2 regions of the Paenibacillus sp. P32E genome follow, and region 1 is predicted to be linked to the other one. Evidence: predicted binding sites of a transcription regulator. Region 1 holds the regulator's gene; the other holds the start of a gene.
What was found. Region 1 encodes CtsR, which represses protease genes until heat stress. Its sites were predicted from a motif close to ATGGTCAATAAAGGTCAAACA; they were not measured.

Region 1 (3,418 bases):
CCGTAAATCTTCCAAACATCATATCCCCTGCACCTCCACGGATAATAAATATCTATAATTAATGTTGTGATCCCAGTGTCTCCCGGAGCAGCTTCGCCCGGTACATATCGAGTTCGGTGGCTGTAAGCTCGTCGCCGAACATTTTTTGCAGAAAACCCGGCTGTGTCTTTACATTCAGCTCGTTGAGGACTGAAATCGACGGTCCTTCCAAAATACCAAGATCAACTCCAAGCCTTAGATCGGAGAGCCGTTGTGCAGACTCTTTTAGCTCCATCACCGCCGCGTACGACAAAATCCCGTAAGAACGTTTGATTCTGTCTGTAATCCGCAAAGCGGAATCTACCAACAGCCGTTCCCGCGCGTTGCGCTCATGCTCAATAATCTGGGTAACTACGCCATGGAGATTCTCGATAATTTCACTTTCTGTCTGGCCAAGCGTGATCTGGTTGGAGATCTGAAAGATATTCCCTACCGCTTCACTGCCTTCACCATAAATCCCTCTCACCGTGAGTCCTACCTGATTGACAGCGGATAAAATCCTGTTGATCTGGTGGGTCATCACAAGTGCGGGCAAGTGGACCATAACCGATGCGCGAAGCCCTGTACCCACATTTGTAGGACAACTGGTCAAATACCCTCTTCGATCATCAAAGGCGTAATTGACTGAGCCTTCAAAGATATCATCAATGGCTGTCGCCCTTACCCAAGCCTCTCTGACCTGTAGACCGGGGAATAGACACTGAATGCGCAAATGGTCTTCTTCGTTGATCATAATACTGACCGACTCGTCCTCATTCAGGATGACTGCGCCACCCCGTGACTCGTTAGCGAGGTTAGGGCTAATGAGATGCTTTTCCACAAGCACCTTTTTGTCCAGCTCATCCAGCTCATCCAGTTTCAAGAGTTGAAAGTTGCCGAAATCCGCAGCTGCTTCTCCTTGGAAAACAGGAGCGAGCTGGTCCAGCACCTCTTCCGACTGCTCTGCCGAAGCCAGCAAAGGGAAGGGCAGATGCTCCAGGTTGCGGGCGATCCGCATCCGGCTGCTGATGACGATCTCGGAATGGCTGCCACCGCAGCGCATCCAGTCACTAAGGGCTTGTTCGGTAAACCGGAGACTTGACATGTCGTATCCCCCCTATATATCAAAGACTTTACTCTTGTGGCATTTCTTTTTCAAGCTGGCGGATCTGATCCCTCAGCTCAGCTGCGGTTTCAAATTCCTCCTGTGCGATACTATGCAGCAGTTCCTGCTTCAGTTCATCAATCTGGCGTTTACACATGATCTTTGCTCCGGCACGTTTCGGCAGCTTACCCACATGAGCGGTGCTGCCATGAACCCGTCTGAAGAGCGGGTCCAGCGTACTGTCAAAATATTTATAACAGGAGCTGCAGCCAAAACGACCAAGCTTGCTGAACTGGGAGTAAGTCATTCCGCAATTTTCACATTTCAGACTCTGTACGGTCTGGGCAGCTGCATTTTTCCCCTTGCCTGCTCCTTCCAGATCCAGAAGACCAGACAGCAGACTGTGAATGGAGAATCCTCCAGAAGTTCCAGGAATGAGCTCCCCTTTCTCCCGCGCGCAGCTTTCACATATATGAAACTCCGTCTTCTCTCCGTTCACAATCTTTGTGAAATGGAGTGTAGCCGGTTTGACCCCGCATTCCTGGCAAAGCATAAGCGGTGTCCCTCCTTAAGATTTGACCATTATTTGCCCAATAAAGAGATAAGCATAGCCTTCATTAGCTTGGCACGAATCTCATCCCGGTACGGCAGATTAACCGTCAGGCATTCCCGGGAAACAGCAGCGCGCAATAGGCACGCTTCACGCTTGGTTAGAAACCGGGCCTCCTCCAGCTGATAAATCAGTCCTTCGGCGGAATTTTGATCGATATCTTTTCCGATTGTAGAATTGAGATGTGCGTACAGGGCGACATTCTGGGGCAGCTCAAAACGCTGAATCCGGATGTATCCACCACCGCCACGTTTGCTCTCAACCACATAACCCTTTTCCAAAGTAAAGCGTGTACTAATGACATAATTGATCTGAGACGGCACGCATGAGAACTGGTCCGCCAGGTCATTGCGCTGAATTTCCACCGTACCTTCGGGACTTTCATGCAAAATATTCTTCAGATATTGTTCGATAATATCAGAGATATTACGCATCACTCATCCTCCAGTGTTCAAAGCTTATAGTGCAACTGACTGTACATCCGTCCGGCAATGATCTCTATAGAACTTAACCCAAGAACAGAGACACGAATCGAAACTACATTCATACCTCAGTACTTAGAGTGCAATACAGCATCATTCCGGAGATATACTAAAAAAGCCATTAATGAAGAGCCTGCCACCATTGTCTCTACTTCCTTCAATAAATTGAATTCGAGCTGCGTTGACTTTGACTTTCTTTGACTTTTTTCATATTATAACACATTCTCACTGAATTCCAAGTGGTTGCTTTTATTTTTTACGTTTTAGGGCAATTGTATTCTAACCATTGTGAATAAACCAAGGTTTTGAATAGTGATTTCGATTGACTTTCATTTGGCAAAAAACTCCCCCAGCTTCATTATGAAGACGGGAGAGTCTTAAATTACAGGATTAGAAAAAATCAAACAATGCCGTTTTCGCCTGCGGGATGACCTTTTCCAGCCATTCCAATTCTGCTGGGTTTGCTTTTAGCTGCCCGTATCTGGCCAGTTCTCCCGGCCGCTTGTACCCTAACAGCAGAACAGTAAGCGTACCTATGGTGCAATTCAGTTCAGCAGAGGCCTTTTCCCCTTCCAAGCAACTTAACGTTGCTGCCCCGTCCTCGGATACAGTCCATAACCACAAGCCATTGTTCCAAGGTGCATGCTCATCTTCAATATACAGAGTTCTACTCTCAAGGTTGTTAACGGGTCGGAAGTTGAAGTTCTCCACGAACCTTTGTGCATTCACAATCCGCCCCATAAAGTATGGATAATTTTCCTGTGGAATGCGCGGGTCCGGAAGCAAATATGGGAGAATATCATCAGAAGGTACTTGCTTGAGAGAAGCTCCAGTTATCATTGAATCGTGGTTGGCAAGAAATGTCCACAAGCCCTGACGCGCCACTTCGTTCAAGTAAATAAATTCATCAATGATCAGTTCATTATTGATTAGTTTATACAGCACATATCCTTCTGGCTCACCAAGTTTCGAGTAAAAAACACAGTGGTGTATCTGATCATCCAATACACTCCGCTTCCACCAGTCCGCATCACGCTGCAGAGTACCGTTATATTCAGCGGCAAATCTACTGTAGAGTTCCTCCAATGTATCAAGACCTGCGGAATCACGCTTTACAGTCCCCTGAATTTCAGTTTTCCTTGGAAACTTATCCACTGGTATGGAGTATTTTTTATACTCACAATAGACCTCCCAGCCAAACTT
Region 2 (3,418 bases), on a different contig from region 1:
AGCCCGTTCGCTAGTCTGAAATAAGTGCATTCTTGCATAAAACAGGAGATTAGCCCGCTCCGCTAATGCCGTATATGGACACCTTCCCGTTGCCTGGTGCCTCCCCCGTTCATAAGCTAAAGGAGAAACCAGCTTAACAAGCGGGGAGGGAAGGAAATGAGTTATCTCTACACGGCCATTGGCGACTCCTTGACGACCGGATTCGGAGCGTTGCCGGGTAATGGCTTCGTACCCGTTTACCGCAGAATGGCAGAGCGGCGGCTCCGCGCTCCAGTCGGATCGGTCAATCTTGGTATCAATGGTCTAACTACGGCTGCATTGGAGCAACGTCTAAGCCGTGACCCCATGTTCCGCCAAGCTGTCCGGGATGCAGATATTGTAACGTTGTCCATTGGCGGAAATGATCTGATCAAAGCAGCCAAAGCCGTGTCATTTCGTCCGGGTCACCTGTCTCCGGCGCTGGAACGGGCGCTTTACGCATGTAAAAGAAACTTCAGCGAGATTATGGGTTCACTCTGGCAGTTAAAGAACGGGAGCCGCCGGCCCTATATCATCCGGATGGTTGGACTCTATAATCCTTATCCCCAGTTATCGGAAGCTACAGACTGGGTACGCCAGTTTAACGGCTATGTTGCGGGTTACAGCAGCAATGTATGCGGGTTTGCCTCCATCTATCATGAGTTCGCCGGCAATGAGCGTGGACTGCTGTCACTGGATCATGTCCATCCTAACGGCAGAGGGTACCGTGTAATCGCCGGGAAGCTCGATGCCTTGGGTTACAGCCGGCTCGGATAACGAATTACTGCTACACATACAAAAGAGGCTGCTCTAGACCTTGATGGTCCAGGCAGCCTCTTTTGCATGTGCTGAGAATTATACGCCTGCAGGCAGCGTCTTCTCAATAACCTTATCGACAATACCGTATTCAGCTGCTTCAGCAGCGGTCATGAAGTAGTCGCGGTCGGTATCCTTCTCGATGCGCTCCAGCGGTTGGCCAGTGCGTTCAGATAGGATACGGTTCAGCTTGTCGCGGAGCTTAAGGATACGGCGGGCACGGATTTCGATGTCTGTAGCCTGTCCTTGAGCACCACCCAGCGGCTGGTGGATCATGATTTCACTGTTGGGCAACGCGAAGCGTTTGCCCTTGGCACCGGCATTCAGCAGGAAAGCCCCCATGGAAGCGGCCATGCCCACACAAATGGTGGAAACATCCGGTTTAATGTATTGCATTGTATCAAATATAGCCATTCCGGCTGTGATGGAACCACCAGGGCTGTTCACATACAGATGAATATCCTTATCCGGATCCTCGGCAGCCAGGAAGAGCATTTGGGCGATGATGGAATTGGCTACCACGTCATTAACCTCCGTTCCGAGGAAAATGATGCGGTCCTTCAGCAGGCGGGAATAGATGTCATAAGCGCGCTCACCGCGGTTGCTCTGTTCTACTACCATAGGAATATAACTCACGTGGAAAACCTCCTTGAATTGGTTCTTCGAATGTGTTCATTTTTACTGTTACCGTATTAACCACATGATAAACAAATTCAAACAAAAAGTCAAAGAAAGTCAAACTTAGTTTATAAAAAAAGAGCCAACAAGCGGCTCTTTGGTTAAATACTATAGGTGGGACTGCTAAAATATGTACAAAAGTGAAATTAATGGCGCGCCCGCCAAGAATCGAACTTGGATCTCAGGCTTCGGAGGCCTACGTCATATCCATTGGACCACGGGCGCAACAGAAACTATTATAATCTATTTAGGGTTCAAATGCAACGGCTTAATCACACTGCTGTAAAAATATCTTTGTCTTCTTCTAATATGCGGCCTCCAGCGTTCGGGGAAATTCATTTACAGGGCTTTTATCCGGGAGTCACAGGACTTTCAGCACTTTCCATGACGCGGCAGATGTATAAGATGAAAAGAGGTTGAGAATTATAGTCTCGGAAGACTTGCACTCCGCGTAATATTTGGGTAGAATATGGGTGGGACTTAAAAAGTTAACCCGGGACGTTTTAAGACCATGGACAAGGGAATAAGAGGAAGACGAAGTTGCAGGAGTGAAAGCATGCGTAATTTATTAGAAATCCAAAAGCAGCTTCTGCCTGATCTCATGGAAACCCTTAAGAGACGTTACACGATTCTACATCAGATCATGCTGTCCGATATTATTGGGCGCAGAACGCTTGCCGCATCGCTTGATATGACAGAGCGGGTGCTGCGTGCCGAGACGGATCTTCTGAAATCGCAAGGGCTCATTGAGATCGAGAGCGTAGGCATGCGCGTAAGCGATGCGGGGCGCAGACTGCTTGACCTGCTGGAGCCAATCGCCAAGAGCCTGTTTGGTCTGGATGATCTGGAAGATAAAATTCGTACAACGTATGGTCTGAACAAAGTTATTGTTGTACCTGGTGATTGCGAGACGTCGCCGTTCACGAAGCGTGAGCTGGGACGCGCCGGCGCCAAGGCATTGCTTGGTGTACTGCGGTCGGATGATACCATTGCCGTTACGGGCGGTTCAACGCTTGCTGAAATGGCTGATCAGCTCACGCCTCCGTTATCCCTTTCCTATAAGAACGCTTGGGTTGTTCCGGCGCGCGGGGGATTGGGTGAGAGCATGGAGATCCAGGCTAACACCATCGCTTCAAAGATGGCCAAACGGATGGGAGCCAATTACCGCCTTCTGCATGTGCCTGATTTACTTAGTGAAGATGCTTACCAGTCACTGGCGCTCGACGCAAATATTGGAGAGATCGTGCAAATTATCCGCAGATCACGAATTATTGTGCATGGTATTGGGGATGCCATTGAAATGACCCGCCGCCGCAAGCTGGATGAGACTACAGTCTCGGAGATTCAGGAAGAAGGAGCGGTTGCCGAATCGTTCGGCTATTATTTCAATGAAGAAGGTCAGGTTGTTCATACCATGCTGACTATGGGGCTCCGCCTTGAGGATATTATCCGCACGGAAGTGGTTGTTGGGATTGCAGGAGGCAAACGCAAGGCGAAAGCCATTCATGCGATGCTGCGGTTCGGGCAGGAGGATATACTCGTTACCGATGAGGCAGCTGCTGTCGAAATTGGCAAAGAAATTGACAATCAGATCCAGGCAGTCCTATAGCTTCCAGAATATGGGGAGCAAGCAAAGGACTTATGCATTATACTTAACATTGTTGTCTTGACGAGCCTCACGGCCTGTCTTGAATAAATAAAACGAAATCTAGGAGGAACTATTCAATGAGTGTAAAAGTTGGTATTAACGGTTTTGGACGTATTGGACGCCTTGCATTCCGCCGTATTCAAAATGTAGAAGGTATCGAAGTGGTAGCAATCAATGACTTGACTGACGCTAAGATGCTTGCTCATTTGCTTAAATATGATACAACTCAAGGTAAATTCCAAGGCGATGTTGAAGTGC

Region 2: the regulator CtsR is predicted to act here: its motif matches at 1,556-1,576, upstream of clpP (ATP-dependent Clp endopeptidase proteolytic subunit ClpP).

Annotation. Positions count from the first base shown of each region.
Region 1 covers NZ_LVYY01000022.1:1,075-4,492, reverse strand. The annotation lists gene clpC (ATP-dependent protease ATP-binding subunit ClpC) at 1-22, opposite strand, end outside; gene mcsB (protein-arginine kinase McsB) at 59-1,123, opposite strand; gene mcsA (protein-arginine kinase activator protein McsA) at 1,152-1,676, opposite strand; gene A3848_RS19145 (CtsR family transcriptional regulator) at 1,706-2,167, opposite strand; gene A3848_RS19140 (GNAT family N-acetyltransferase) at 2,606-3,418, opposite strand, start outside.
Region 2 covers NZ_LVYY01000077.1:35,225-38,642, forward strand. The annotation lists gene A3848_RS30190 (PdaC/SigV domain-containing protein) at 1-24, shown strand, start outside; gene A3848_RS30195 (GDSL-type esterase/lipase family protein) at 157-795, shown strand; gene clpP (ATP-dependent Clp endopeptidase proteolytic subunit ClpP) at 874-1,470, opposite strand; tRNA gene A3848_RS30205 (tRNA-Arg) at 1,663-1,737, opposite strand; gene A3848_RS30210 (sugar-binding transcriptional regulator) at 2,069-3,121, shown strand; gene gap (type I glyceraldehyde-3-phosphate dehydrogenase) at 3,238-3,418, shown strand, end outside.